Regions from separate parts of the Arthrobacter sp. MDT2-16 genome, predicted to be linked through region 1. Evidence: predicted binding sites of a transcription regulator. Region 1 holds the regulator's gene; the other holds the start of a gene.
The links. Region 1 encodes LexA, which represses DNA repair genes until DNA is damaged. Its sites were predicted from a motif close to TCGAACANNTGTTCGA; they were not measured.
Positions count from the first base shown of each region.

Region 2: a site for LexA is predicted at 5,747-5,762, ahead of ACX80N_RS08855 (HNH endonuclease signature motif containing protein). Genes of this name have one in related genera too.

Region 1 covers NZ_JBTNDP010000009.1:37,822-53,087, forward strand. The annotation lists gene ACX80N_RS15035 (hypothetical protein) at 38-196, opposite strand; gene hisH (imidazole glycerol phosphate synthase subunit HisH) at 201-839, opposite strand; gene hisB (imidazoleglycerol-phosphate dehydratase HisB) at 836-1,453, opposite strand; gene ACX80N_RS15050 (histidinol-phosphate transaminase) at 1,600-2,694, opposite strand; gene ACX80N_RS15055 (LysM peptidoglycan-binding domain-containing protein) at 2,801-3,316, opposite strand; gene lexA (transcriptional repressor LexA) at 3,630-4,406, shown strand; gene ACX80N_RS15065 (ATP-dependent DNA helicase) at 4,502-6,583, opposite strand; gene hflX (GTPase HflX) at 6,576-8,156, opposite strand; gene ACX80N_RS15075 (class I SAM-dependent methyltransferase) at 8,299-8,919, shown strand; gene dapF (diaminopimelate epimerase) at 8,946-9,902, opposite strand; gene miaA (tRNA (adenosine(37)-N6)-dimethylallyltransferase MiaA) at 9,907-10,818, opposite strand; gene miaB (tRNA (N6-isopentenyl adenosine(37)-C2)-methylthiotransferase MiaB) at 10,815-12,374, opposite strand; gene ACX80N_RS15095 (regulatory protein RecX) at 12,428-13,531, opposite strand; gene recA (recombinase RecA) at 13,537-14,583, opposite strand; gene ACX80N_RS15105 (DUF3046 domain-containing protein) at 14,793-15,011, opposite strand; gene ACX80N_RS15110 (MarR family winged helix-turn-helix transcriptional regulator) at 15,253-15,266, shown strand, end outside.
Region 2 covers NZ_JBTNDP010000004.1:33,797-49,062, reverse strand. The annotation lists gene mobA (molybdenum cofactor guanylyltransferase) at 1-564, opposite strand, end outside; gene ACX80N_RS08880 (HNH endonuclease) at 561-1,058, opposite strand; gene ACX80N_RS08875 (NlpC/P60 family protein) at 1,283-2,233, opposite strand; gene ACX80N_RS08870 (NlpC/P60 family protein) at 2,258-3,142, opposite strand; cyclic di-AMP (ydaO/yuaA leader) riboswitch at 3,148-3,300, opposite strand; gene ACX80N_RS08865 (metal-dependent transcriptional regulator) at 3,470-4,168, opposite strand; gene serC (phosphoserine transaminase) at 4,438-5,562, shown strand; gene ACX80N_RS08855 (HNH endonuclease signature motif containing protein) at 5,775-7,277, shown strand; gene ACX80N_RS08850 (MFS transporter) at 7,283-8,560, opposite strand; gene ACX80N_RS08845 (DUF3027 domain-containing protein) at 8,595-9,590, opposite strand; gene ACX80N_RS08840 (cold-shock protein) at 9,600-9,983, opposite strand; gene ACX80N_RS08835 (hypothetical protein) at 10,162-10,449, shown strand; gene ACX80N_RS08830 (helicase-associated domain-containing protein) at 10,533-13,100, shown strand; gene ACX80N_RS08825 (DNA repair helicase XPB) at 13,093-14,748, shown strand; gene ACX80N_RS08820 (response regulator transcription factor) at 14,808-15,266, shown strand, end outside.

The sequences.
Region 1 (15,266 bases):
GGTCGGTCGAGCGGGTCGGTCGGGGCGGGTGTGGCGGCTAGTCGCCGGGAAGCGTGAACAGGTAGGCGGCCAGGAGCGAGAGTCCCGCCAGCACGAGGAAGGCGATCCAGACCCAGCGGGGGAAGTCCTGGCTGCGCAGGGAGAAGGCACCTCCGATGAGGACACCGGCGGCGCCCATGAGCACGAGGCTCAGCACGGCCTCACCGCATCCCCTCGATCCAGTTCCGCAGCAGCTGCGCGCCGGCGTCGCCCGATTTCTCGGGGTGGAACTGCGTGGCGCTGAGCGGCCCGTTCTCGACGGCCGCGATGAAGGGGGTACCGTGCTCGGCCCAGGTGACCTGCGGGGGCTTCATGGCCGGCTGGGTGACGTCGAAACGCCAGTCCTGGACGCCGTAGGAGTGCACGAAGTAGAAGCGCTCGTCCCCGATGCCGTCGAACAGGACGGTGTCCTCGGGCGCCTGGACGGTGTTCCAGCCCATGTGCGGCACGACGTCGGCCTGGAGCCGCTCCACCGTACCGGGCCATTCACCCATGCCGGGGGTGCGGACGCCGTGCTCCACGCCCTCGTCGAAGAGCACCTGCAGTCCCACGCAGATCCCGAGGACGGGCCTGCCGCCGGCCACGCGCCTGCCGATCATACGGAGGGCGTCGACGTCCTTGAGCCCCTTCATGACGGCGGCGAACGCGCCGACACCGGGCACGAGCAGGCCGTCGGCGTTGAGGACGTCGTCGGGCTCTGCGCTCAGCACGACGTCGGCGCCGACGTGCTCCAGGGCGCGGACGACGGAGCGGACGTTGCCCGAGCCGTAGTCGAGCACCGTGACGGTGCGCGCACTCATAGCGTCCCCTTCGTGGACGGGATGCCCTCGACGCGCGGGTCGGGCTCCACCGCTGCACGCAGGGCACGGGCCAGTGCCTTGAACTGGGCCTCGACGATGTGGTGCGGGTCGCGGCCGGCGAGGACGGTGACGTGGAGGCAGATCCCGGCGTGCAGGGCCAGGGCCTCGAACACGTGGCGCGTGAGCGATCCGGTGAAGTGGCCGCCGATCAGGTGGTACTCCTGGCCCGCCGGCTCCCCGCCGTGCACGAGGAACGGGCGACCCGAGATGTCGACGACGGCGTTGGCCAGGGCCTCGTCGAGCGGCACCGTGGCCTCGCCGAAGCGCCGGATCCCGGCCTTGGTCCCGAGGGCGCTCCGGAGCGCCTCGCCGATCGCGATGGCGGTGTCCTCGACGGTGTGGTGGACATCGATGTGCGTGTCGCCCGAGGACCTGATGGTCAGGTCGATCAGCGAGTGCTTCGACAGCGCTGTGAGCATGTGGTCGTAGAAGGGGACGGTGGTGTCGATCGAGGACACCCCGGTGCCGTCGAGGTCCAGCTCGACGAGGACGCTGGACTCGCTCGTGACGCGCTCGATCCGGGCGGTGCGGCCGCGGGCGGCATCAACTGTCATTGCATTCCTTCGGTGCGCTGCCGGTCATCGGCGCGCGGATCGACATTCGTCTGGTGGCGGGAGGTGGTGCACGGCGACGGGCCGTGTGCGTCCACTGCCCCTCAAGTCTAGGAGATGCGACGGCGGCGCAGCTCGGTCCTCGGGGGCTACAGCAACTTCTCCAACGCCGAGAGGAACACCGTGGTCTCCTCTTCTGTTCCCGCGGTCACGCGCAGGGACCCCGGGATCCCGACGTCCCGGATGAGGACACCTGCTTCCAGGAGCCCCTCCCAGACCCGGTGCGGGTCCTCGAGGCCCGAGAAGAAGACGAAGTTGGAGTCCGACGGCGCGGGGCGGAGCCCCAGACGCACGAGTTCGCGCACGATGCGGTCCCGCTGCACCTTGATGGCCTCGACGTTCGAGAGCAGGGTCTCCGCGTGCGTCAGCGCCGCATTGGCGGCCGCCTGGGTGATCGCGGACAGGTGGTACGGCAGGCGCACCAGCCGGAGCGCGTCGGCGACCTCCGGGGCTGCCGCGAGGTAGCCGATCCTCGCGCCCGCGAGAGCGAAGGCCTTGCTCATGGTGCGGGAGACGAGCAGGCGCGGGCGCCCCGGCAGCAGGGTCAGCGCGCTCGGCGTCCCCGTCTGCGCGAATTCCCCGTAGGCCTCGTCGACGATGATGACAGCGCGGGCGGCCTCGCCGGCCTCATAGGCGGCCTCGATGACGTCGAGGCCGAGCGCGGTCCCGGTGGGGTTGTTCGGCGAGCACAGGAACACGATGTTCGACCCGGACTCGCGCACCGCGCGGGCCGTGCTCTCCGGCGTCATGGCGTACGCGGCCCCGCGCTCCGCCGTCACGTAGCGCGTCCCGGTGCCGCTGGCCAGCAGCGGGTACATGGAGTAGGTGGGAGGGAACCCGAGCGCCGTCCGTCCGGGCCCGCCGAACGCCTGCAGCACCTGCTGCAGCACCTCGTTCGATCCGTTGGCCGCCCACAGCTGGTCCGGGGTGAGGCCATGGCCGAGGTAGTCCGCCAGGTTCTTGCGGAGCTCGGTGAACTCGCGGTCCGGATACCGGTTCAGGCCCTGCGTGGCCTCCGCGACGGCGTCGACGATGGCGGCATGCACGTCAGCCGGCACGCCGTGCGTGTTCTCGTTGACATTGAGCAGGATCGGCACGTCCAGCTGCGGGGCCCCGTACGGGTGCAGGCCCACGAGGTCATCGCGCAGGGGCAGGTTCGCTAGGGCGTCGACGGAGGAAGGCACTCGACAAGTTTAAGGGATGCCCCCTTCCGCCGGTAATCGCGCTCGATTCGGTCGGTCCGATGGGACCATCCGGTCGGGGTTCCGGCCGGGGACCTCGCCTTCGGTGCTATCCCCCGACGGGTACCGCGATGCTCTGCCCGGCCTGGACCACCGAGCCGCGGAGGTTGTTGAGCTCGACCATCTCCGCCACGACGTCCCGGGGATCGCGATCGGGGGCGTGGCGCAGCGCGAGGTCCCACAGTGACTCCCCCGCCGCGACGCTGACCTCGACGGTCGCGGACGATTCCGGCAGGGACTCGCCCGCCTGCGCCTGGGAGGTGAGGAAGGCACCGAGGAGGATGAGCGCCGCCACGCCCAGCGCGATGGGCAGACCGACCAGCAGCAGCCGTCCGCGGCGCGTCAGGGTGAGGGGACGCTCCGGGTTCCGCTCCTCGAGCCGCCCTGCGACCGGGCCGGCGATCCGCTCCGTACTCCGCTCCGTACTCCGCTGCGTGGAGGTACGGAGCCGCGTCGGCCGGATGCGACCCGCGGGGACCGCGCGGAAGGGCACTTCCGGGCGGCCGGGTGTCAGCGCCCACAGCGCCGTGCTGCCCTGCAGAACTCGTGCTTCAGCCATTGCCAAGCCTCTTTTCCTTCGAATAGCCGTTCCGGGCTGGACGCCCGTTTCGAACGGATGTTCTAATTAACTCGAACTCAGTTCTAGCACTCACCGACGACCGTTGTCGAGACTCGCTCGAACATATGTTTGAAAAGCATGCAGGCCTGCCCTAGCGTGATCAGGACAGGGCATCACCGGCCTCTGCCGCTGCTGAGCGGCAGGCAGGCCGTCGATGCACCTCAGACAATCACCCGCCACCGACACAATGGATTCCGCCGCAGCGGAATGCCGGTGGTGGGCTCCACGGGATCTGCGGTCCCAGGCGAAAGGCAGAACAGTGGCGGAACCAACACCGGCAGTCCGGCAGGAATCGAACATCGCCGACGTCCCCGGCGACGCCGTTCCGATCACCGCGGGCCGGGGCCGCCCGCGGGGCCGCTCGGTGTCCAAGGGACTGACCGCACGTCAGCTGACCATCCTCGAGACGATCCAGCGCTCGATCGCGGACAAGGGCTACCCGCCGTCCATGCGGGAGATCGGTGACACCGTGGGTCTGGCGAGCCTGTCGAGCGTGACGCATCAGCTGTCCCAGCTCGAACGGCTCGGCTATCTCCGGCGCGACCCCAAGCGCCCCCGCGCCATGGAGGTCCTGCTGCCGCTGACGTTGCCCGCCGAGGCGCCGGCGGGTCCCGACGGGTCGCCGGAGCGGAAGACCTCGGCGGAGCACCGGGTCGCGGTGGACACCGCGCTGGTCCCACTGGTCGGCCGTATCGCCGCTGGTGGCCCGATCCTCGCCGATCAGGTGGTCGAGGACGTCATGCCCCTGCCCCGACAGCTCGTGGGCCACGGCGACCTGTTCATGCTCAGGGTCTCCGGCGACTCGATGGTCGACGCCGCCATCTGCGACGGCGACTGGGTGGTGGTCCGCAAGCAGCAGAGCGCCCAGAACGGGGACATCGTCGCAGCGCTGCTCGATGACGAGGCCACGGTGAAGACGTTCCGTCAACGGGACGGACACACGTGGCTGCTGCCCCAGAACACGCGCTACGAGCCCATCCTCGGCGACCACGCCAGCATCATGGGCAAGGTCGTCTCGGTGATGCGCGCACTGTAGGCGCCCCGCTCTCCGCCCGAGGGGCGCCTACAGTCCGGTGACTGCGGCGCCCCTCGTGGTTGGGTGCCCGGACCTGCCGGGGCCGGGCCGGGCCGTCAGCGGGTGGAGAGCCGCTCCAGGATCCCGGTGACGGTGGCCCTGTCCGTGGTCGCCCAGAAGGGCGGTAGCGCAGCCCGGAGGAACCCGCCGTAGCGAGCCGTCGCGAGGCGGCTGTCAAGGACCGCGACGACGCCCCGATCGCCTCCCGACCGGATCAGGCGGCCGGCGCCCTGTGCGAGGCGGATCGCGGCATGCGTCGCGGAGACACTCATGAAGCCATTGCCGCCGTTGCGGGCCACGGCCCGTGTCCGCGCCGTCATGAGCGGATCGTCCGGCCGCGGGAACGGGATGCGGTCGATCACCACCAGGCGGCACGAGGCGCCCGGCACATCCACGCCCTGCCAGAGGGACATGGTGCCGAACAGGCAGGTGTCCGGCTCATCAGCGAACTGCGTGACCAGGGCGTTGAGGGAGGACTCCCCCTGGCAGAGGATCTCGAAGTCGACCTGGGGGCGCAGCGCCTCCGCCGCCTCCTCGGCAGCCCGCTTGGAGGAGAAGAGTCCCAGGGCTCCCCCGCGGGATGCCCGGAGCAGGGTCAGCAGTTCTGCCAGCTGCGCGTCGGACGTGCCGCGTTCGGGCTTCGGCAGGTCCTTCGCCACGTACAGCACGCCCTGCCGCGGGTAGTCGAACGGGCTGCCGACGTCGACGCCGGTCCAGGCCGGCGCGCCGGGGCCGCTGAGGCCCAGCGATCCCGCGACGGGTCCGAACTCGGCACCGATCGCGAGCGTCGCGGAGGTGAGCACCACGGTGTGGTCCTCGAAGAGGCCCTCCCGCAGGCGCGCCGCCACCGAGAGCGGCGCCACGTTCAGCGTCGCGGGCGCACTCTCATCCGGCTGCGCGTAGCCGGATCCGGGCGTGAAGGTGCTCGGCCGGGACGCCCAGACCACCTCATCGAGGTCTGCGGCCGCGAGGATCCGCTCGGCGAGGTCGAACACCAGGGTGACGCGGGAGCGTGCAACCTGCCGCCCGCCGTCGACGTCGGCCTCCGACTTGCCGTCCGTCTTCGTGTCGGAGAGCGCGGCGCGTGCGGCGTCCCGGACCTGCGCGAGGGATTCCTCGAGGTCGTCGGGGAGGCCGCCCGGCAGGAGCCCGGAGGGCACGAGTTCGGAGGCCGCCTCGAAGGCGGACGCCGCGGTGTCGAGGGCTGCGGTGCCGATCGAGGCGTGGCGGCGGAGGGCGGTCGCGGCGGCGCTCACCATGGAGGCGGAGAGCTGTCCGGAGACCGCCCCGGTCACGCGGTCGTGGAGTTCGTGCGCCTCGTCGATCACGACGACGTCGTACTCGGGCAGGACGGCCAGCCCCTCGAACGCGCTGATGGCGAGCATCGCGTGGTTCGTGATGATGATGTCAGCGTCCGCGGCAGCGGCGCGCGCCTTCTCGCTGAAGCACTCCTGGGCCATCGGGCAGCGGGCGGCGCCCAGGCACTCCATGCTGGAGACCGACACCTGCCGCCACGCGCGGTCGCTGACACCGGGGACGAGGTCGTCGCGGTCGCCCGTGTCCGTGTCCTCCGCCCACTCGCGCAGCCGGACCACCTCCCTGCCGAGTGCCGACGCGGGGCCTCCCCCGCCGAGGGCCGGGGAGGGGTGCGGTGCTGCGTCCTCGCCGAGGCTGAAGAGGGCGTCGGGGGCGTCCTCCTCGGGGAAGCCTCCGCCGGTCTTGTGCAGGCACACGTAGTTGGAACGGCCCTTGAGGAGCGCGACGTCGACGGGGCGCGCGAGAGCGGGTTTCACGGCATCGAGGAGGCGTGGCAGGTCACGGCCCACGATCTGGGCCTGGAGGGCGAGCGTCGCCGTCGAGACCACGGACGGGCGGTCACTGTCCATGGCGTGGGCGATCAGGGGGACCAGGTACGCCAGGGACTTCCCCGTGCCGGTGCCGGCCTGGACCAGCAGGTGGTCGCCCGAGCGGATGGCCTCGCTGACCTGCCGCACCATCTCGTGCTGGCCGGCGCGCATCTCGCCGCCCATGGCCGCCACGGCGGCGTCGAGCAGTTCCAGTGCCTGACGGGCTTCGGCGGAGTGGCGCGCCGGGTCCGACGCCGCGACGACGGCGCCGGATCGGGTGCTGTCACCCATGCCGGAGGTACGGCTCCAGATCGGCTGCCAGTCCCTCGCGGACCATCACCTCGAGGCGGGTGCCCTCGTCGACATGCTCGAGGCCGAGGATCTCCACGTCCTCCTGGTGCAGGCGGCTGAGGACCTCGCCGCGCTCGTAGGGCACCAGCAGGTCCAGCTTCACGCCGGGACGCGGGATGTTCGTGCTGATGAGCTGCTTCAGTTCCGTCATGCCGGCACCGGTGCGCGCGGAGACGACGACGGAGCGCGGCTCGCGCTGCCGCAGCCGCTCGATGACGAACGGGTCGGCGGCGTCGGCCTTGTTGAAGACCACGATCTCGGGCACCTTGCGGGCATCGACCTCGGTCAGGACGGTGCGGACCGCAGCGAGCTGGCCCTCCGGGTCCGGGTGCGAGACGTCGACGACGTGCAGGATCAGGTCCGCGTCCGCGACCTCCTCCAGCGTCGAGCGGAATGCCTCGACCAGCTGGGTGGGCAGCGACCGGACGAAGCCGACGGTGTCGGCGAGCGTGTAGCCGATGCCGTCCGGGGTCTCGGCCCGGCGCACCGTCGGATCGAGCGTCGCGAACAGGGCGTTCTCGACGAGGACCCCGGCGTCCGTGAGCCGGTTCAACAGGGACGACTTGCCGGCGTTCGTGTAGCCGGCGATGGCGACGGAGGGTACCTGGTTCCGCTTGCGGTTGGACCGCTTGGTCTCCCGCGCCGGCTTCATGCCTGCGATCTCGCGGCGCAGCTTCGCCATCCTCGTGCGGATCTTGCGGCGGTCGAGTTCGATCTTCGTCTCACCGGGACCGCGGGAGCCCATGCCGGCGCTCGCGCTGCCGACCTGGCCACCGGCCTGGCGGGACATCGATTCGCCCCAGCCACGCAGGCGGGGCAGCAGGTACTCGAGCTGCGCCAGCTCGACCTGGGCCTTGCCCTCGCGGCTCTGGGCGTGCTGGGCGAAGATGTCGAGGATCAGGGCGGTGCGGTCGATGACCTTCACCTTGACGATGTCCTCCAGGCCGCGGCGCTGCGACGGGGAGAGCTCGCTGTCGACGATCACGGTGTCGGCGCCGGTCGCCTGGACGATGCTCTTGAGCTCCTGGGCCTTGCCCGAGCCGAGGAACGTGGCGGGGTCCGGCTTCAGGCGGCGCTGCACGATGCCGTCCAGCACCTCCGATCCGGCAGTCTCCGCGAGGGCGGCGAGTTCCTGCAGCGAGTTCTCGGCGTCCAGCGCGGTCCCTTCGCTCCAGAGGCCGGCGAGGACCACCCGCTCCAGCCTCAGCTGCCGGTACTCGACCTCGGTGACGTCCTCGAGTTCGGTGGAAAGACCCGCCACGCGGCGGAGCGCACGGCGTTCCGCCAGGTCCTGCTGGTCCCCGTCGGCGTCGGCGGGCTCGTCCTCGCTCGACAGCGCGAGCGCACGGGAGCGCCAGGTCTTCTCGATCGGTGCGGTGGTCTTCTCCGGTGTCGTCCCGTTCTTCGCCTTCGCCGCGGCAGCTTCGTCGCTGGCGAGGATCCGGTCGATGACGGCTTGGATCTCCTCCGGGCCCATGTCGGCCCCGGTGGGATGTCCGTGATTCTCGGTCATGTTCTCCTTCAGTGAATGTCGTTCGATTCTACGGCGGCCCACCGACGGCGTTCCAGCGTATTCTCGCGGGGCGAAACCGCCTTGCGCCGGAAGGAGGACCGCCGGCGGGGACCGGCGAGGGCGTGCCGCTACGCTTTTCCCTATGGACGCATCCCAGGAGCCGCAGCACTACTTCAGCGCCCGGCCGGTCGGGCCCGAGACGCGCAGGCCCCTCTCCGTCGTCCTCGCCGGTGAGCGCAGGGAGCTCGTGACCTCGTCGGGCCTCTTCAGCCCCGACGGCGTGGACAAGGGCACGTCGATCCTCCTCGGATCCGTGCCGGACCCCGAGGGCCGGCGCCTGCTGGACCTCGGGTGCGGCTGGGGACCGATCGCCCTCACGATGGCGCTGAAGGCACCGGAGGCCGAGGTCCGTGCCGTCGACGTCAACGAGCGGTGCATTGCGCTGACCGCCGAGAACGCACGGCGGCTGGGGCTGGGCAATGTCGTGGCCTCGACCCCGGACGACGTCGATGCGGACCTGGCCTTCGACACGATCTGGTCCAATCCGCCCATCCGGATCGGGAAACAGGAGCTGCACGCGCTGCTGCTCCGCTGGCTGCCGCGCCTCGCGCCCGGTGGCAGCGCGTGGCTCGTGGTGCAGAAGAACCTCGGCGCCGACTCCCTGCAGCGCTGGCTCGCCGGGGAACTGCCGGACGACTTCCTCGTCCGCCGCGCCGAGACGTCGAAGTCCTTCCGCATCCTGGAGGTGCGCCGCGGGCAGTGATGCCGGGGCGTCCGGGGCGCGTCCGCTCAGCCGCGGGTCGACAGCACGCCGTCGGCCACCAAGACGGCCGGCCCGCTGAGCTGCACGTGCTCGCGACCGTCGGGGCCGTCGAAGAAGGTGACGCCGACGACGCCGCCGGGAACCGTCACGAGCCACCGGGCCGGTGCGCCCTCCCCCGCCCAGAACCGGGTACCGGCGGCCGCGGCGCAGGCCCCGGTGCCGCAGGACTGGGTCTCGCCGACGCCGCGCTCGTGCACGCGCATCGTGAGGCGCCCCACGCCGTCGTCACCCACGAGCGGATCGGACGGGACCACGAGTTCCACGTTGGTGCCCTCGGGCGGCACCGGCTGGACCGCCGGTGCGCGGTGGAGATCGGTGGAATCGAGTTCGGTCCGTTCGGCGAGGGCGACGACGGTGTGCGGGTTACCCATGCTGATCGACAGCGCGGGACGGTCGACGTCGAGCCCGCCGATGGCGACGAGGGAGTCCATACCCCGTGCCACGGCCGCCTCCGGGAAGATGAACTCCCACGGCCCCATGTCCACCGCGTAGCCGTCCCCCGATCGCGTGACCCGCTTGACGCCGGCGCGGGTCCCGATGGCCAGCTCCCCGCCCTGCGGCAGGTCGGCCACCTTCTGGGCGAGGAGGAAATGGACGAACACCCGGACCCCGTTGCCGCACATCTCCGACACCGATCCGTCACCGTTGCGGTAGTCCATGAACCATTCGGCGGCCGGCTCGGTCTGCAGCAGGGCACGCCCCTCGGGGAGCGCTGAGGACCGGACGGCGCGGATGTACCCGTCGGCACCGATCCCGCGGTGCCGGTCGCACAGCGCGGCGACGACCGCGGCGTCGGTCGGCGCGTCCCCGTCGGGATCGAGGGTCAGGATGAAGTCGTTGCCCGTGCCATGGCCCTTCGAGAAGGACAGCCCGGCGGACTGCCGGGCGGAGGGGGCTGCAGTGTCGGCGAGGTGATCGGTCACCGTCTCAGGATAGGTCCCCGGAACGCCTGGCGAGTCCGACGGCCTGGTCGACCAGGCCGTCCGCCTGCCAGTCGAGCCAGGCGACGCGCGGGTCGCCGCGGAACCAGGTCAGCTGGCGTTTGGCGAACCGCCGCGTCGCGGCGATGGTGTCCTCGACCGCGGCGGCCTCCGTCACGGACCCGTCGAGGACCTGCAGGAACTGTGCGTACCCGAGGGCGCGGGAGGCCGTCCTACCCTCCCTGAGCCCCGAGTCGGCGAGGCTCCGGACCTCCTCCGCGAGGCCGTCCCGGACCATGACCTGCACGCGCCGCGCCAGCCGGTCGCGCAGGAGGTCGCGGTCCACCGCGAGACCGATCTGCACGGTCGGCCGGTGGTACTCGCGCCGGGGCATGAAGGCGCTGAAGGGCCGTCCGCTGATCTCGTGCACCTCCAGTGCCCGTACCAGACGGCGGTCATCCCTGATGCGTCCGGCCGAGGCGGGGTCGACGGCATGCAGGCGCTCCCGGAACGCAGCGGCCCCTCCTTCGGCGAGTTCGGCCTCGAGCCGCTCCCGGACGGAGGGATCGGTGGGCGGGAACTCCAGCCGGTCCAGGGCCGCCCGGACGTACAGCCCGGACCCGCCCACGAGGATCGGGACCCTGCCCCGGTCGTGGATGCTGTCGATGATGCGGCGGGCGTCGTCCTGGTAGGCGGCGACGCTCGCCTCCTCGGTGACGTCGAGGACGTCCAGCAGGTGGTGCTCCACGCCCTGCCGCTCCGCCGGGGTCAGCTTCGCCGTGCCGATGTCCATGCCGCGGTAGAACTGCAGGGCGTCGGCGTTGACCACCTCCCCGCCGAGGCGTTGCGCCAGGGCGACGCCGAGATCCGATTTGCCCGACCCGGTGGGACCGACGACGGCGACGACCGGGAGGGTCAAAGGGCGCCGGCCCGGACGGGCAGAGACGGCATGCCCAGCGCCACCGGGCGCGGGGCGCCGCTCGGCGTGACGGGGATGCCGCAGGAGTCCGCCTGGCTGCGGTCCCACGCGTCGCCGGCGCGCGAGCGGCGGAGCGAGTACTCGGCGGGCGACGGATCGGACAGCAGGTGGAAGGACGCCGCCTCGGTGACGGGAAGCGTCACGACGTCGCCGGGTCGGGGCGTCTCGGCGCCGTCGGGCACCGAGAAGTGGACCAGGCGCTGGTCGCGTGCCCGCCCCGTGAGGCGGTGCGTCTCCGATGCCTTGCGTCCCTGCTGGTCCGTGACGAGCACCTCGACGAGCGTGCCGACCTGGCGGGCGTTCTCCTCGCGGGCGATGCGGTCCTGCAGCGCCGTCAGCCGTTCGAAGCGCTCCTGGACCACCGCCTTGGGCAGCTGGTCCGGCAGGTCCGCCGCGGGGGTCCCGGGGCGCCGGGAGTACTGGAACGTGAAGGCGGTGGCGAAGCGCGCCTGTTCGACGACGTCGAGCGTGGCCTGGAAGTCCTCCTCCGTCTCCCCGGGGAACCCGACGATGATGTCCGTCGAGATGGCAGCGTCCGGCATGCGCTCGCGGACGCGCTCGAGGATCCCGAGGAAACGGGTGGACCGGTAGGAGCGGCGCATGGCCCTGAGGACCGCGTCGGAGCCCGACTGCAGCGGCATGTGCAGCTGCGGCATCACGTTCGGCGTCTCGGCCATGGCGTCGATGACGTCGTCCGTGAACGCGGCCGGGTGGGGGCTCGTGAAGCGCACGCGCTCGAGCCCTTCGATCGAGCCGCAGGCGCGGAGCAGCTTCGCGAAGGCACCGCGGTCCCCGAACTCCACGCCGTAGGAGTTGACGTTCTGCCCCAGCAGCGTCACCTCGACGGCGCCGTCGGCCACGAGGGCCTCGATCTCGGCGAGGATCTCCCCGGGCCGGCGGTCGCGCTCCTTGCCCCGCAGCGACGGCACGATGCAGAACGTGCAGGTGTTGTTGCAGCCGACGGAGATGGACACCCAGCCCGCGTAGACGGACTCGCGCCGAGTGGGCAGCGTGGACGGGAAGACGTCGAGGGACTCGAGGATCTCGAGCTGCGCGTCCTGGTTGTGCCGGGCACGCTCGAGCAGAGCCGGCAGCGCGCCGATGTTGTGGGTCCCGAACACGGCGTCCACCCACGGCGCCCTCCGGAGGATCGTCTCCCTGTCCTTCTGGGCGAGGCAGCCGCCCACGGCGATCTGGAGGCCCGGACGTGCTTCCTTCACGGCCTTGAGGATGCCGAGATTGCCGTACAGCTTGTTGTCGGCGTTCTCACGCACGGCGCAGGTGTTGAAGACGACGACGTCGGCCTGGCCCTGCTGCACGCGGCTGAGCCCGGCGCCCTCGAGGAGGCCCGAGATGCGCTCGGAGTCATGGACGTTCATCTGGCAGCCGAAGGTGCGCACCTCGTAGGTACGGCGATGGTCGCCAGGCGCGTCCGTGGGCTCGCTGATAGTTCCGCTGGTGGTGTCGTCGAGGGGGACGGGGGCTGTCATGCTCACGCCCTCAAGCGTACGGCTGGCGGCCGGAACGCCCACAATCCTTCCGGTTCCGCTCAATCGTCGGTGCCCGCCTCGGCGATGACGTCCTTGACGATCGAGAACGCGGTACCGGGACTGTAGCCCTTGCGGGCGAGGACGCCGACGAGCCGGCGCACCTCCTTGTCGCGCACCGCACGGTCGGACAGGTCGGTGCTGCTGCGGAGCTTTCGCCTGACGACGTCACGCGCCCGCTCGTGCTCGTCCTCGTCGGAGATCTGCAGCAGGGCATCCTCCGCCAGCTCCGTCTCGATGCCCTTGTCCGCGAGCTCACGGCGCAGGGACGACCTGGACAGCGACCTGGCGGCGGTCCGGGTCCGAACCCACATGCGGGCGAACTCGGCGTCGTCGATCAACTGAACCTCTTCGAACCGGTCGAGGACGGCGGCCGCCACCGTTGCGGGGACAGCCCGCTCGGTGAGCTTGACGTCGAGCTGGTGGCGGCTCCGCGCACCGAGGGCGAGCTGGCGCAGCAGGATGGACCGCGCTTCCGATGCCCAGTCCTCGTCGCTCCTCGCGGGTGCGTCGGACCCGGGCGGCCCGTCGCCGTCAGTGCCGGCGGCCCTGCCTGCGGCTCGGCCCCTGGTGCTGCGGCCCACACGGCGCCGCCCGGGGAGCTCCTCCGCCGATGGGTCCAGGTGGACCTCCTGGGCTCCGCCCGATCCGGCGGCGTCGTGACCGGCACCATCGGGCCATTCCGGGTGGAACGCGGGATCTGCGGACCTCTCCCCTGCGTCCGGCGCATCCGCAGACAAGCCCACGACCGGGCTGAAAGGGTCGTCGAACGGGGCCCGGCGTGAACCTCCGCCACGGCCCCCGGACCGGACCCGCTTCTGACCTCCAGCGGTCCGGCCGGCGGAGGACCTGGACTGCGGGAAACCCGAACGGCCGAACGACCCCCGCCCGGTCTTCTTCGAGCCGCTGGAGCCGGACGAACCGGCCGACCCGTCACCGGAACTGCTCGTACCGGACCGGCCGAACGACCCCCGCCCGGCCGTCTTCGAGCCGCTGGAGCCGGTGGAATCGGTGCTTCCCGCCGGATCGTCCCGCGAGCTGTCCGAACCGAACCGACCGAAGGAGATCCCCCATTCGACCGGTTCGGGCCCGGTGTCGGTCGGCATGCGCCCTACTCGCCGCCGACGGCCTTGAGCTTGGGAGCCTCGACCTCTTCCTCCGGCTGCACGCCGATGCCGAGCTTGACCCTGATCTTCTGCTCGAGCTCGTCGGCCAGGCCGGGGTTGTCCCTGAGGAACTTCCGGGCGTTCTCCTTGCCCTGCCCCAGCTGATCCCCGTCGTAGGTGAACCAGGCACCGGACTTCTTCACCAGTCCGTTCTCGACGCCCACGTCGATCAGCCCGCCCTCACGGGAGATGCCGTGACCGTAGAGGATGTCGAACTCGGCCTGCTTGAAGGGCGGTGCCATCTTGTTCTTCACGATCTTGGCGCGGGTCCGGTTACCCACCGCATTCACGCCTTCCTTCAGCGTCTCGATGCGGCGCACGTCGATGCGCACCGACGCGTAGAACTTGAGCGCCTTGCCACCCGTGGTGGTCTCGGGGCTCCCGAAGAAGACGCCGATCTTCTCGCGCAGCTGGTTGATGAAGATCGCGGTGGTCTTGGTCTGGCTCAGTCGTCCTGTGATCTTCCGGAGCGCCTGGCTCATCAGGCGAGCCTGGAGGCCGACGTGGCTGTCGCCCATCTCACCCTCGATCTCGGCGCGCGGTACGAGCGCGGCGACGGAGTCGATGACGATGATGTCGATCGAACCCGATCCCACCAGCATGTCCATGATCTCGAGCGCCTGCTCACCGGTATCCGGCTGCGACACGAGCAGGGCATCGGTGTCGACGCCCAGCCTCTTGGCGTACTCGGGATCGAGGGCGTGCTCGGCGTCGATGAAGGCGGCGATCCCCCCGTTGCGCTGAGCGCTGGCGACGGCGTGGAGGGCGACGGTGGTCTTTCCGGAGGATTCCGGGCCGTAGATCTCCACGACCCTGCCACGCGGGAGGCCACCGATGCCGAGGGCGGCGTCCAGGGCGATGGAGCTGGTCGAGATGGTCTCGATGGGCGCCCGCGTCTCGTCGCCGAGACGCATCACGGATCCCTTGCCGTACTGCTTGTCGATCTGGGCGAGAGCAGCTTCGAGGGCTTTCTCGCGGTCTGGAGCGGCCATTCTTCACCTCGGTTGTCCATGGCCAACTGGCCTGTTTACGTGTTCATGACGACTGTATTAGCCTGCGCCGACAGTTTGAGGTCGGGTCACCGCTATGTGCACAGGAGCGCGCCGACTCCTCCCCCAGTATACCGCCGTCCGAACAGGTATTCGATTATTCGCGGCATCCGCGGGTGTCCGATTCCCGGCTGCGGACCGTCCCCGCGGACTCACCGGGGCCTGATGTCGCGGCCCAGCCAACGCTCCCGCGGCACGTCCTGCGCCCGGCACACCGCCTCCCATACGGCCCGCGGGTCCACCCCTGCGGCGAGTGCTTCGGCCGCGGTCCGGTCGCCGAGCCGGTCGACGACGAGATCCCTGGCGAGGGTCCTGGAGTAGCCCGCGCCGAACTCCTCGTCCATCAGTCGCCAGAAGTCGCTCAACCGCATGTGCTGTCCCTGCTCTCGTCGTCCGGCCGCGCGGCTGCCGTGGAGCCGCGCGCGTCCCTCTATTCTGCGTGTACCACCCGGCGGGTGCACCGTCGCGCCCGATCCTCCGCCCGCGCGCGGCAGCGGGCGGGGCCGCCGCGGCAGCACCGCCCCTTCGGTGCCCGCACCCCGGCACCGACGGGGCGGAAGGAGTTGGCCGCGCCATGGTGTTCCCCGCGACACGTCACCCTACAATGGCCCCATGAACGCGAAGCC
Region 2 (15,266 bases), on a different contig from region 1:
GTCGACGTCGTGTGTGGTGCCCGGCGGAACCGGGACGGGTCTGGTGCTCACACTAGCAAGGAGGCTTCGCATCGAGAGGTTGTCCGCCGGACCGCGGGCCAGGACGGCGTCGATGGCGGCTGCGAGGTCCTCGCTCCGGTACAGCGCTGCCAGCAGCTGGTCACGCCCGCCGTCGACCGCGATCAGGGAGGTGGCGTCCCCTGCCGCGGCCTCGGCCAGCAGGGCTTCGAGGAGTTCACCGACACGCGGCATGTCACACGCCACCACGGCGCACCAGGGCGCCCTCGGTCCCGGTGACGCCCGGAACCCGGCGACCACGGCCGCTGCCGGCCCGGCGAAGGCGGGTTCCTCCCGGACGAACGACGGCGCGACAGCCTCGGCGCGCCACGCGCCGTCGGGCCGGGGACCGACGACGGTGAGGCGCCCCGCGTCGGAGAGGGCGGCGCAGGTGCGCTCGAGCAGGGTCTGCCCGTCGAGGACCAGACCGGCCTTGGACACGCCGCCGAGCCGCGAGGACCGGCCGCCGGCCAGGACGATGGCGTCGAACCGCGGGGTGCCGGTCACGCGGCGTTCTCGGCGAGGAACTCGCTCCACTGCGGTGCCGGCTTCTCGAGTTCGCGGATCTGCCACTGCGGGCCGCGCGGTGGAAGCGGGACGATCCGCAGTTTCCAACCGAGGCTGCTGAGCGTCTTGTCCCCCTTGGCGTTGTTGCACTTCAGGCAGCACGCCACCAGGTTCTCCCAGGTGTCACCGCCACCCCTGGACCGGGGCATCACGTGGTCGATGGTCGAGGCGGTCTTCCCGCAGTAGGCGCACAGGTGGTTGTCGCGGCGCAGGACCCCGCGCCGGGTCGCGGTGACGTCGTGCCGGTACGGGATCTTCACGTACCGGTGGAGGAGGATCACCGACGGCCGGCCGAGCACTTCCGTGGGACCCACCACCGGGTCGTCGTCCTCCGCGACCACGCTCGCCTTCCCCGTGAGCACAAGGACCAGCGCCCGGCGGAAGGTCACGACCGCCAGTGGTTCATACCCTGCATTCAGAACGAGAGTGCGCATGAACAAAGCCTCGATACCGACGTGTTCCCGCAACCGGGTGCCATCCCGGGGATCGGGAGAGGTGCTTCTGATTGACACTGCAAGGGTAAGCACAACACATGAAGGTCACTAATGGGCAGCATTCCTCAGCGGAATTGTGGTGCGAGGCCGGATTCGTCATCTATACACGAACGGAAGGACCAGCACATGGTGCCGGTCCTTCCGTTTGGTCGTTCGTCCGTCGGTCAGCCGCCGACGCGGATGTACACGCCGCCGGAGCCGAGCTCGGCGGGTGCGATCACGGTCGTGTTGCCGTTGAACCCGCCGTGCACGGCCTGGCCACCGCCGATGTAGACGGCGATGTGAGCCATGCCCATGCCGCCGTTGGCGTAGTAGATGAGGTCGCCCGGGATGGCCTCGCCGGCACTGACGGTCCGACCCAGCGAGAGGTAGCCTGCCGGCCAGCCGTGGAAGTTGATGCCCGCTGCGGCGAGGGAGTTGCTGGCCAGGCGTGTGCAGTCCTGCATGACACCGAGCTGGCCCTTGGCTGCTGCGGCGATGGTCGCGGCAACGCCCGACGACGCCCGAGGGGCGGGCGCGGGAGCGGGGGCCGGCGCGGGAGCGGGTGCCGGGGCAGGAGCCGGCGCCACTGCGGCAGGCGCAGCGACGGGTGCCTTGACTGCCGCAACGGGAGCCGGCGCCTGCGCCACGGGGGCCTGGACGACCGGCGCCTGGACTGCTGCGACCGGAGCGGGAGCGGCCGGCGCCTGGACTGCTGCCACCGGAGCGGGAGCGGGCGGCGCCTCGACGACAGGGGCCTCGACGACAGGGGCCTCGGCGACAGGGGCCTCGGCGACAGGGGCCTCGACGACAGGAGCCGCGGGTGCGACGACCGGCTTGGCGTTGACCTTGACCGGCGTCCGGTTGAAGGACACGACGGTCTCGGTGGACGCCACGACGGCGGCGCGGACCGACGACAGGGAGATGCTGGAGGCAGCGACGTCGCGCTGCGGCTGCAGGTCGGCGGCGTTGGCCGCGACACCGCTGGTCAGGACGAGGCCGGACGCCGCCGCGATGACGGCGGCCTGACGGCCCATCCCGCTCGCGTTGGACGTGACGGCGCTGGCGAGGGCGGAGAAGCTTGCGGTGTTCCGCGCTTCTCCCCGGTGGCGTGCGATTGTGGCGCGTGAAGACATGGGGTTTCTCCGAAAAGTGGGGGGTTAGCGAACGCGGACGAAGCTGGCGCCGGGGAGGTCCGACAGGCCGTGGAGGCCGGTGTTCATGCCGTTGAGGCCACCGCTGATGACCTGGCCGTTGCCGACGTAGATGGCGACGTGGCCACCGGTGATCACGAGGTCGCCCGGTGCGGGGCTCCCCACCACGTCACCGAACTGGAAGAACTGGCCCGGGGCGAGGTCTCCCACGGACTTGCCGACCGAGCGCAGCGCCTTCTCGACCATGGCGGTGCAGTCCTGCGGGGTGCCGATCTGGGCGTAGGCCGAACCGACCAGGCCTGCAGCGACGCCGGAGGACTGGGCAGGAGCGGCGGGGGCAGGTGCGGCCGGGGCAGGTGCGGGTGCGGGCTGCGCGGCTACAGGGGCCGGGGCAGCGGGGACAACCACTGTGGCCGGTGCGGGGGCAGGTGCGGCGACGACCGTCACCGGGGCGGCAGGTGCAGCCGCGGCAGGGGCAGCCGTGACAGGAGCCGGTGCGACAGGAGCCGGCATGGCGATGGCGGGCGCGGCCTCGACGACGGGCGCCTCGACGACGGGCTCGGGAGCAGGTGATTCGACGACGGGCTCGGGAGCGGCGGTGACCTCGACGGCCACGCGGTCGAAGGAGACCGTTGCGGTGGCCGGGACTGTGACCTCGGCCGGGACGACCCGGTTCACGGTCAACGCTGCGGAGGACTGCACCTCACGCTCGGCGGTGGCTGCACCGTGGGCCGGCAGCCCGGCGGTCAGCACCAGGCCTGACGCGGCGACGATGACGGCTGCCTGGCGGCCGACGGATCCGGCGTTGGAGGTGACTGCTGTGGACAGGTTCGTCAGCGCACTGACGTTCCGGGCCGCACGATGGCGGCCCGGCGAAGAGCTTTTGGACACGTTGGATTGCCTCTCCCAACGCCTGCGAGGTGAGCTGTCGGATTCGGATGGGAGTCACCCGGCCGCTGCATGAAACAGCGACTTAACCCCAAGGATTTCTGTGAAGAAACCCGGAAATTGGTTCCCCCGCCTCTGCCATGCGATGGTGCGGACGGACCTCGAGCAATGGCAGAGCTAGGCGATTTGCAGGAGGGTGCCGGATCTAGAGCGAATTTGGCACGAGATGAAAGCTACATCAGAAACACCGATATGTCACATTACGGTCACGGACCGGTGTGTTCTTGATATCGGCGGCGATGAGGCGCACCCTGCCCCGCGGGTCGGGGATCAGGGTGCGACGGCGACGAACACGTGGGAGGCGACCACGGGCGGCAGCTCCAGGGCGCCCTCGACACCGGGCACGCGGACGGAGACATATCCGCCCACGGATTCCAGGTTCAGCTGCGCTCCGGGACGCAGGCCGCCCTCGTCGAGCTGCGTGAGAAGCTCCGGATCCACCTGGATCGGTTCCGCCAGTCGCACGAGCGTGACCTGCTTGTCAGGAGAGTAGGTGCCCATGGCGGACAGCAGGGTCACCACGCCGTCGGTGAACAGCTCGGACTCCACTCCCCCGATCGCCTCGAGTCCCGGGATGGGATTCCCGTACGGCGACTCCGAGGGCTTGCCGAGGAGTTCGTAGAGCCTGCGCTCCACACGCTCGCTCATCACGTGCTCCCAGCGGCAGGCCTCCTCGTGCACATAGGCCCAGTCGAGCCCGATGACGTCGCTCAGCAGGCGCTCCGCGAGGCGGTGCTTCCTCATGACCTCGGTGGCCCGACGCCGTCCCAGCCCGGTGAGCTCCAGGTGCCGGTCGCCGGAGACCACAACGAGGCCGTCGCGTTCCATGCGTCCGATGGTCTGGGAGACGGTCGGCCCCGAGTGGCGGAGTCGCTCGGCGATGCGCGCACGGAGGGCGACGATGTTCTCTTCCTCGAGCTCAAGGATGGTCCGCAGGTACATCTCGGTGGTGTCGATGAGGTCCGTCATGCGGTTCAGCTCCTTGGTGCGGTGCGGGTGCGCGGCTGGTGTGCCTCACGCCGGTGAGGCAAGGCGCCGCCGCCGCGGCCTGATCCGCCCCACGCTCCCCAAGGTTAACCCATGCCGCAACGCGCCCGGCAATCGACCCCCTCCGCCCGCCGGAAGACGCCGACGGCGCCGTTGGCCCCTTCCCGCAGGCAGGAGTTCACAAATGGAGGGGCCCGTGACAGCTGGGGCAGAATGAGGGCCGTACCCGCCGCCCAACAGCTGGAGCACCCATGAATGACCTGCCCCGCCTCCCCGGACACCTGCTGCCCTCGGACGGCCGCTTCGGCGCCGGCCCCTCCAAGGTGCGGAGGGGGCAGATCGACGCACTCGTGGCCGCCGGACCCTCACTGCTCGGGACGTCCCACCGCCAGGCGCCGGTCCGCGATCTCGTCGGACGCGTGCGCACCGGCCTCAGCACCTTCTTCGGCGCCCCCGAAGGGTACGAGGTGGTGTTGGGCGTCGGCGGATCCACGGCGTTCTGGGACGTCGCAACCTTCGGTCTGGTGGAGCGGAAGGCGCAGCACCTCTCCTTCGGCGAGTTCGGGTCCAAGTTCGCCGCCGCGACCGACAAGGCGCCGTTCCTGGAGGGGTCGAGCATCATCACCTCCGAGCCGGGTACGCGTCCGGACCCCGCGGCGGAGACCGGGGTGGACACGTATGCCTGGCCGCAGAACGAGACCTCCACCGGCGTCGCCGCTCCCGTCCGGCGGGTCGCGGGCGCCGATGACGGAGCGCTCGTCGTCGTCGATGCGACGTCCGCAGCCGGAGGCCTGGACGTGGACGTGTCACAGGCCGACGTCTACTACTTCGCCCCGCAGAAGAACTTCGCGTCCGACGGCGGACTGTGGCTCGGGCTCTTCTCCCCCGCCGCGCTCGAGCGCGCGGCGCGCATCGCCGCCGGAGACCGGTGGATCCCCGATTTCCTCGACCTGCAGACGGCCATCGACAACTCGCGCCTGAACCAGACCTACAACACGCCCTCGCTGTCCACGCTCGTCACACTCGAAGCGCAGGTGCAGTGGCTCAACGAGCAGGGCGGGCTGCCCTTCGCCGCCGGCCGCACCGCCGATTCCGCCGGGAAGCTCTACCGCTGGGCCGAGGCATCCGCCGTCGCGAACCCGTACGTCGCCCGCGCCGAGGACCGCTCCAACGTGATCGTGACCGTGGACTTCGACGACGCCGTGGACGCTGCACGCATCGCCGCCATCCTGCGGGCCAACGGGATCGTCGACGTCGAGCCCTATCGCAAGCTGGGCCGCAACCAGCTCCGCATCGCCACCTTCGTGTCGATCGAGCCCGACGACGTCTCGGCCCTGATCGCCTGCATCGACTTCGTGGTCGAGAACCTCCTCTAGGTCTCCGGGGCCGCTCGCCCACACCGGACTCCGCACGGGCGAGCGGCACCCGCTGGTCTCAGGCCCCGGGTCCCGGGCCTTTGGTCAGGGTCGCTGGTCAGGGTCCCTGGTCCCTGGTCCCTGGTCCCTGGTCCCTGGACAGGGCCCCGCGTTCTTATCCACATAGGCACCCTTGATCTCGGAGTAGAACGTGTGTTCTATAAAATCGAGGCATGGCTACAGCACCGATCGAGAGTGTCACCCGAGCAGGGAGCCCGCTCGAATCGGCGCGCGCCACCCTGGCCGATTGCGCCCGCGACCTGACGCGGCAGCACAGCGTTCTCTCCAGAGCAGACGCCCTCCGCCTCGTCGTCGACGTCGAGCAGGTGTCGAGGGTCGTCGACCATTTGCAGATCCTCGTCGCCCGTCTGGCCGATGAACACGATCTCGCTGATCACCAACTGCGCGGTCCCACTCTCGTCCCGGCATCCGTGCAGGCACAGCCAGGAGCAGCATCCCCGCCGGACCGGCCGGACAGGCCCGCTGCCAGGCTGCGGGACTGCGCGGAGTTCCTGCGGACCACGCTGGGAATCGGCGAGGCGGAAGCGAGGCGGCGGCTGAACCTGGCCGAGGTCGTCCTGCCTGGGCTGTCACCCACGGGCGCGCCGACCCCTGCCCCGCTGGAGGCGCTCGGCGACGCCGTGGGTTCCTGCGTGATCAGTAGCCGCGCCGCGACCATTATCGTCCGGGCACTCAAGCGGGTACACGCCGTCGCGGCGCCGGAACAGCTCATGTCCATGGAGCACCACCTCACCCTGCAGGCAGCCCAGTCCGACGAGGACCTCCTGCGGGTCCTGGCTCGCCGCTGGGAATCGGTGCTCGACCAGGACGGGCAGGAACCCACCGAGAAGATCCTGCGCGCCCGGCAGGGCGTCTTCCTCAAGGGCCGCCGCCACGGGCTGCATCTTCTGGAGATCGGCGCAACGGACGAACAGTTCGAGCACCTCGTCACCGTGATGAACTCGGCCACCAACCCGCGCAGGGCCGTGAAGGATCCCGCCTCTCCGGCCGGTCCGGCCGACGATGGCGGCGGTCCGGTGGCCACGGCCGTGGATGCCGCTCCTACCACGAGAGCCCAGGACATGCTCGAAGGCCTTGTCGCCGCCTGCAGGATCGCCCTGTCCGGCGATGGGCTCCCCGCAACGGGTGGGCACCGTCCGCAGGTCATGGTGACCATCGACTACCGGGACCTGCTGGAGCAGATGCAACGGGCTGGTTCAGCGGTGTTCTCGCAACAGATCAGTGCCAGGACCATCAGGAAGCTCGCGTGTGAGGCCGAGATCATCCCGGTTGTCCTGGGCAGCAGAGGGCAGGTACTGGACGTCGGACGGGCTCAACGGCTCTTCCCTCCACACCTCCGCCGTGCTTTGGTGGCTCGGGACAGAGGGTGCGCCTTCCCCGACTGTTCCATCCCCGCCAGCTGGTGCGAGGCCCACCACCTTCGGCCTTGGTCGTCCGGCGGCCGGACCAGCATCGACAACGGGGTCCTGCTGTGTTCGCGCCACCACCACGCCATCCATCAGGGCACGTGGAGCATCGAATCGCGCAGCGGCGTGCCCTGGTTCCTCCCACCCGTCCACCGACGAGGCACGGCCGGCCCGCGCAGGAACCTGAACTGGCAGGCGGGGCAGGCTGTCGATATCGAGCTCGCGCGGCAGACGGTTCCGCCGACATGACGTGGCTAGGGAGCGCCGTCCGCCGCACCGGCCTCGTGGTCGAGACGCAGGCGACGAGGCGCCGACCGGTCGTAGCGCAACCGCACGTCGTGGTAGCGCCATGCCCAGAAGATCCCGACAGCAGCCGCGAGAAGACCCGACGCCGCTGCGACCCCGAGACTCCATCGCGGGCCGAAGGCGTCGGACACCCATCCCACCACCGGCGCTCCCAGCGGCGTCCCACCGAGGAAGATGGCGAAGTACAGCGCCATGACACGACCTCGCATCACAGGGTCGGTCGTGGTCTGGACATAGGCGTTGGCGCTCGTCATCAGCGTCAGCGCGAACAGGCCCACCGGCACGAGGCTGAGTCCGAAGAGCCAGAGGTTCGGCGCGAGGGCGGCGAGGATGCACGCGAATCCGAAGGCCGCCGATGCACCGAACACGAAGCGCAGGCGCGGGCGGTCCCGCCGTGCCGAGAGCAGTGCCCCTGCCACGGACCCGATGGCCATGACCGAGGACAGGACACCGAACACCCCGGCATCCTGCCCGAACTCCGTGCGTGCCATCGACGCGATGAAGACGGCGAAGTTGAGCCCGAAGGTGCCGACGATGAAGATCGCCAGCAGTACCACCATGAGGTCCGGCCTGTGGCGTACATAGCGGAACCCTGCGCGGATCCGGCCCTTGCCCGGGGTCTGGCGGGGCTGCTGGTTCAGCTCGGACGTGCGCATGGCGAGCAGCACGTAGACCATGGCGCCGAACGTCAGGGCGTTGATCATGAACACCCAGCCCGGGCCCACACCGGCCGTCAGCAGCCCTGCGATCGCGGGGCCGATGAGGCGGGCACCGTTGAAGGACGCGCTGTTCAGAGCCACGGCGTTGGGCAGGTAGTCGTCGCGCACGAGCTCGGACACGAAGGCCTGCCGCGCGGGGGCGTCGAAGGCCGAGACGATGCCGAGTGCCAGGGCGAACGCATAGACGTGCCAGAGGACAGCGACATCGAGGAGGACCATCAGGCCGAGGCCCACGCCCAGGAGCGCCATCGCCACCTGCGTGACGGCGAGCAGCCGGCGGCGATCCACGGTGTCCGCGATCAGGCCTGCCCACGGCGCGATGACGAGCTGCGGCCCCAGCTGCAGCGCCATCACGATACCGAGGGCCGATGCGTTCTGAGGCGTGAGGATGTCGTAGACCAGCCAGTCCTGGGCGGTGCGCTGCATCCAGGTACCGATGTTGGAGATCAGGGCCCCGATGAACCAGAGCCTGTAGTTGTGGATACCGAGGGATCGGAAGGTGCTCAAGACATCCCTTCCCCGCTCCGGTGCCACACGCCCATCACCCGGCGTCGGGCCGTTCCGCATCGTCGGTCGAGAGGCTGTCGGTCGAGAGGCTGTCGGCCGAACGGCTGCTGGTTGGCTCCTCATCGACTGGCTCGTCGGTCGGCTCCTCCTTGGCCAAGCTGTCGGCCACGCCGTCGTCAGTCGGCTCGTCGTCGCTCAGCTCGTCGCCGGCTGGCTCGTCCTCCGTCAAATCGCCCTCAACCAACTCGCCGTCGGCCAGCTCGTCCTCGGCTGGCTCGTCCCCAGCCAACTCGTCATAGGCCATCTTGCCGTCGGTTACTTCTTCATCAGCTGGCTCGTCATCAGCCGACTCGTCATCGCTCGGTTCATCGCCGGCCGAGGCGTCGGCGGTATCAGCGGATACCGCGACCTCGTCTCCGCGATCTGAGACCTCGGTCGCACTCTCCACGACGGCCCCACCCTCTTGCTCGTCAATCACCACTGATGCGTCGGTACCGGACCCGGCTGCATCATCGGCCAGGGACGTGGCGGCCGGGGACGTGTCGTCACCTAGGGACGCATCGGCAACGGGACCATCCGGCTCGGAATCCTCCGGGCGTACCCGCTCGGACCAGGGCAGCCACTCGGGCGCGATGAGTGATGCCGCCGAGGGCAGCAGACCGACCTCACACACCGTCACTTCCTTGCTGCGCGACACGCGAGCCACGCTGGCGTACCACTGCCACCCTCCGTAGCCGGGCAGGAAAGCCTCAAAACGGTGGGTGACGAGGCGCTCGCCCTCCACGACGGCGGACACGTGGCGACCGACCTGCGCCTCGGGGGCGACCTCGAGCACACCCTGGCGGGCACGCTCCACGGCGGCTTCGAGAACGACGTCGGACTTGGGGATACGGCGTGATGCCCGGGGCTTCCGCACCGTCACCGCGGGTGCGGTCTCGGCATCACCGGGCACCGCATCGGCCCCGGCGGGCTTCGTCGAGGCATCGATCGGAGCGGTGCCGTCGGTGGTCTCCAGGTTGCTCGAGGTCATGAGGGAAGCCTACGCGTCGAGGTCGTCGGCAACCGCTCGGAGGACCGCTGCGACCTTCGAAGCGTGCGCCTTCTCCGGGTAGCGGCCCTTGCGGAGGCCGTTGGACACCGCATCGAGGAGCTTGATGAGGTCCTCGGTGATGACGGCCATGTCGTCCGCACTCTTGCGGGTAGCTTTGACCACGGAGGGCGCCTGTTCGAGGATGCGCGCCGACAGCGCCTGCGGCCCGCGCCGACCATCAGCGACACCGAATTCCAGCTTCGTGCCGACCTTCACCTCGCTGACGCCGGCGGGGAGCGCCGAGGCGTGCAGGAACACTTCCTTGCCGTCGTCCGTGGACAGGAACCCGAAGCCCTTGTCCGCGTCGAACCACTTCACTTTGCCGATGGGCACGTCGTCTACCTCTTCTTAGCTGTACCGGATGGCATGCGCCTGCGGTCCGGGCCCCGATTCCTGAGCGCCTGGCGCCCGGGCGCACTGCCGCATGGAACGGTCGGGGAAGTCTGTATCTCCTAGGATATAGGTTCTCCCACGACCACCGGCGCGGGAGTTCTTGTAGTCTGGAACGGCTATGATCCCCGATGAGCCGGCTCCGGCGCCCATGCCCCACAAGCCCCCGCAGCACCCCGACGACGGCGGCACGGAGCGCTCGTCCGGAGTCCGACGAGTCATTCTGGGCCTCGCTGTAGCCCTCGCAGCCATCGGCCTGCTCTCACTGGCTGCGATCCTGGCCACAGCCTTCGTCCAGGGCACCGTATGGCCCGGCTTCGTCCTCGCCACCTACTTCTGCCTGCCGATCGCCTTCCTGCTCATGGTCTCCCTGGTCGTCTGGTCGGCCATCTCGCGTCGGGACTCCTGACCAGCCCCTGGGCCATTTGTCAGGCCGGACCCTGCACACGCACGACCCGCGCCGTGTCAGAGGCGGCAGGTAACCTTGAAGGAATGTCTGCCATCCGAGCACTGGCCGAACGCCTTGCACTCAGGAGCGACGACGACCTGCGCAGCCTCCTCGCCGTCCGGCCCGATCTCATCCTTCCCCCGGTGCCCGATTTCGCCGCGCTCGCAGCCCGCGCCTCCACGCGCGCGAGTCTGCAGCGCGCCCTCGACAACATCTCACGCCCCCACCAGCAGGTCCTCGAGGCGATCGTCGTCCTGAGCGACGACGACGGCGGCGGCCCCGTCACGTTCGTGCAACTCACGGCAGGCTTCCTCGATGTCGACGGCGAGGCGCTCGAAGAGATCGTGGCTGAACTGCTGCAACGGGCACTGGTGGCCGGCTCCACCTCCGAGGGCCTGCTGCCCGTCGGAGCCCTGGCCGACGCACTGGGACCCTACCCGGCAGGTCTGGGCCGCCCCTTCCGCACGCTCGCCCGGTCCATCCCACGCTATGGGCCCGCCCTGATCCGGGCGGTCCCGCTGGTAGATCCCGAGGCCCGCGACGACGACGCCATGACCTCCGCGTCCGCCGCGCTGGCCCTCACCTCCCTCACCTCCGATCCGTCCGCATGGGATCGCGTCCTGGCCGATGCGCCGGCAGCCGCCGTGACACTGCTCTCCCGACTGCGTGATGCCCCGGTCGGCTCGACAGCCACGGGAGGCGAGGGTGCCACGCCTGCCGTCCGCTGGCTGCAGGACAGGTGCCTGCTCGCGCCCCTGGACGCCCTGCACGTCGAACTGCCGCGCAGTGTCGGGGTGGCGCTTCGCGGTCATGCCGTCTTTCCGTCTCTCGAGGTGGCACCACCCGCGACCACGGACCGGACCACCCGCGCCGGCCTGCGGGACAACGCGGCCTTCGGCGCCATCGCCGAGACCCTCCGGCTGATGACCGCCCTCCTCAATTCCGTCTCCTCCACGCCCGTAGTGACCCTGCGATCCGGCGGTGTCGGCGTGCGGGAGCTGCGGCGCGTTCGCGAGGCCTTGCGGAGCGACGACGGCGGGACGGCCTGGCTGCTGGAGCTAGCAGCCGCCGTGGGGCTCCTGACCCTCGACCCCGACGACTCGCGGTGGAAGACGTCACGACTGGACTCCTGGGAGGCCCTGGATCGTGATGAGCAGTGGCTCCTTCTCGTGGAGGGCTGGCTGGCCGTCGACCGGGCACCCGCACTCGTCGGCTCCCGGCTGCCGGACGGAACAGCGATCAATGCTCTCGCCGCGGAGGCCTCCCGCCCCGATGCTCCGATGGTGCGCCAGAGACTCCTCGCTGTCGCTGTGGAGCTCTCCAGCGGCACGGACCACGGTGCCGCGAACGCCGATCGAGCCGCCGGCAGCGTCGAGGCGGTAAAGCTTCCCGGAAGCCCGGACCGCCCCGGAGCGCACGCTGATCGAGTCGATGCCAAAGCGGCCGACAGCGCCGTCGTCGGCAACTCTTCCAGCGCCGCTGGAAGCGCCACCAGCCGCGCCGCCGGAAGCCCGACGACGCTGCCCGTCCTCACCGAACAGTCCGTCGTCGACCTCGCCACCTGGCATCAGCCACGCCTGCACCGACGGTTCGCCCGCCTCCTTCCCGGCATGCTGACCGAAGCGGCCTCGCTCGGGCTGACCGGCGGCGGAGCTCTCACCGACGCCGGGCGGCTGGTCGCCGAAGGTCGCTTCGAGGACGCCGCACTCGCCGTCCGCGAGGCCCTGCCGGAGGCGGTCTCGCACGTCGTGCTGCAGGCCGACCTCACCGCCGTCGCCCCCGGATACCTCCAGCCGGAGGTGGCGCGCGGACTCCTGCGCCTGGCCACGCCGGAGGGGCAGGGCCCTGCTACCACCTACCGCTTCTCGGCCGACTCCATCCGTTCGGCGCTCGACGCCGGCGAGGACGCGCCGTCGATCCTCTCCTTTCTGCGCACCCACTCGGCCACCGAAGTTCCCCAGGCCCTGGCCTACCTCGTCGAGGACACGGCCTCCCGGTACGGCAGCCTGCGCATCGGCCGGGCCGGGAGCTACCTGCGCACGAAGGACGACGCCGTGACCGCGGCGGTGATGGCCGATCCGCGGGCAGCCGTGCTCAGCGTCGTACAGATCGCACCGACCGTCCTCGTCTCGCCGGCATCGGCACCGGAGCTGACCGCACTGCTGCGGGACCTCGGGTTCTCGCCGGCCTCGGACGCCGTCGCCACCGTCGGCTTCTCCCCTCTGCAGGTCGAGCCTTCAGCGCCGACCCGTGTGCCGCCGGACCAGCTGAGGTCACGCCTCAACCCCTGGTCGGTGGCTGAGGAGGAGATCTCCGCACAGCTCGCCGCCCTCCGCTCGGCGACACCGCGGCCGGCGGATCCCGCAGTCGGATCGGACAGCGAGACACTCCTCGGCCTCGAGACGCTGCGGGCCGCGATCCGGTCACGCAGCCGTATCCGCCTCGGCACCGCCGACAGCGAGGGGAATCACGTGCGCCAGGTCCTTGTTCCACTCTCGGTGTCGGGAGGTCGCCTGCGCGTGGTCGATCCCGAGACGCAGGTGGAGAAAGTCGTGTCCGTGCACCGCGTCATGGACGTGGAGATCCTCGAAGGGAGCCCAGCAGATGGCTGACGGGCCGCTGATCGTCCAGAGTGACAAGACTATCCTGCTCGAGGTGGACCACGAGCAGGCCACCGAGGCGCGCCACGCGATCGCAGCCTTCGCCGAGCTCGAACGCGCACCGGAGCACGTGCACAGCTACCGCCTCACCCCGCTGGGCCTGTGGAACGCGCGTGCGGCCGGGCTCGACGCCGAGCGCGTCCTCGACACCCTCCTGAAGTACTCACGCTTCCCGGTGCCGCACGCCCTGCTGATCGACATCGAGGACACCATGTCGCGGTACGGCCGCCTCCGTCTCGAGAAGGACCCGCAGCACGGTCTCGTGCTGCGGACCAGCGACTACCCCGTCCTCGAGGAGGTCCTGCACGCCAAGAAGATCCAGCCGCTGCTGGGGCCAAGGATCGACGGCGAGACCGTCGTCGTGCACTCCTCCCAGCGCGGCCAGCTCAAGCAGCTGCTGCTCAAGCTCGGCTGGCCGGCCGAGGACCTCGCGGGCTATGTGGACGGGACACCACACCCCATCCTGCTCGACGAGGACGGCTGGGAGCTCCGGCCCTACCAGCAGCTCGCCGTGGAGAACTTCTGGGCAGGCGGCTCGGGCGTCGTCGTCCTGCCCTGTGGGGCGGGGAAGACGCTCGTTGGGGCCGCGGCGATGGCCACGAGCCAGACCACCACGCTGATCCTCGTCACCAACACGGTGTCGGCCCGCCAGTGGAAGGACGAGCTGCTGAAGCGCACCTCGCTCACGGAGGACGAGATCGGTGAATACTCCGGCGCGGTGAAGCAGGTACGCCCCGTGACGATCGCGACGTACCAGGTGCTCACGACCAAGCGCGGTGGCCTGTACCCGCACCTGGAACTGCTCGACGCCAACGACTGGGGCCTGATCGTGTACGACGAGGTCCACCTGCTGCCGGCTCCCATCTTCAAGATGACCGCCGACCTCCAGGCACGGCGCAGGCTCGGCCTCACGGCGACCCTCGTGCGCGAGGACGGCCGCGAGGGCGAGGTGTTCTCGCTGATCGGCCCCAAGCGGTACGACGCCCCGTGGAAGGACATCGAGGCGCAGGGGTACATCGCACCCGCCGACTGCGTCGAGGTCCGGGTGGACCTGCCACGGGACGAGCGCGTCGCCTACGCCATGGCCGAGGACGCCGATAAGTACCGCCTGTGCTCGACGTCGGACACGAAGTCGGACGTGGTGGAGAAGCTCGTCGAGGCCCACAGGGGCGAGCAGCTGCTCGTCATCGGCCAGTACATCGACCAGCTCGACGACCTCGCGGCGCGGCTCGACGCACCGGTGATCAAGGGCGAGACGACGGTGAAGGAGCGGCAGCGGCTCTTCGACGCCTTCCGTGCGGGCGAGGTCGATGTGCTCGTGGTGTCGAAGGTCGCGAACTTCTCCATCGACCTGCCCGAGGCGTCGGTGGCGATCCAGGTGTCCGGCTCCTTCGGGTCCCGGCAGGAGGAGGCCCAGCGCCTGGGCCGCCTGCTCCGCCCTAAGGCCGACGGCCGTGCCGCCCGGTTCTACACCGTCGTCGCGCGGGACACGCTGGACCAGGATTTCGCGGCGAAACGCCAGCGCTTCCTGGCCGAGCAGGGCTACGCCTACCGGATCCTCGACGCTTCATCGATCGGCGACAAGGAACCCAGAGACTGACAAGGAAGCGCACAGCAACGCTCCAGCCAGTTCACAGGCAAAACGCGGATACTGATGGGGTGAAGAAAACAGCCCCCGAAGCGAAACTGCTGGTCGTCGATGACGAACCGAACATCCGCGAACTCCTCTCGACCTCCCTGAGGTTCGCCGGCTTCGACGTGGTCGCTGCTGCCAACGGGCGCGACGCCCTCGCTGCGGCCGAGACCCACAATCCGGACCTCGCGGTGCTCGACGTCATGCTGCCGGACATGGACGGCTTCACCGTCACGCGTCGGCTACGGGCGGCCGGCCGCCACTTCCCGGTCGTGTTCCTCACCGCCCGGGACGACACCGATGACAAGGTCACCGGACTGACGGTCGGCGGCGACGACTACGTCACCAAGCCGTTCAGCCTCGACGAGGTGGTGGCCCGCATCCGGGCCGTGCTGCGACGCACTCATCCCCTCGAGGACGACGACGCCGTAATCCGCGTCGACGATCTCGAGCTCGACGACGACGCCCACGAGGTGCGGCGCGGC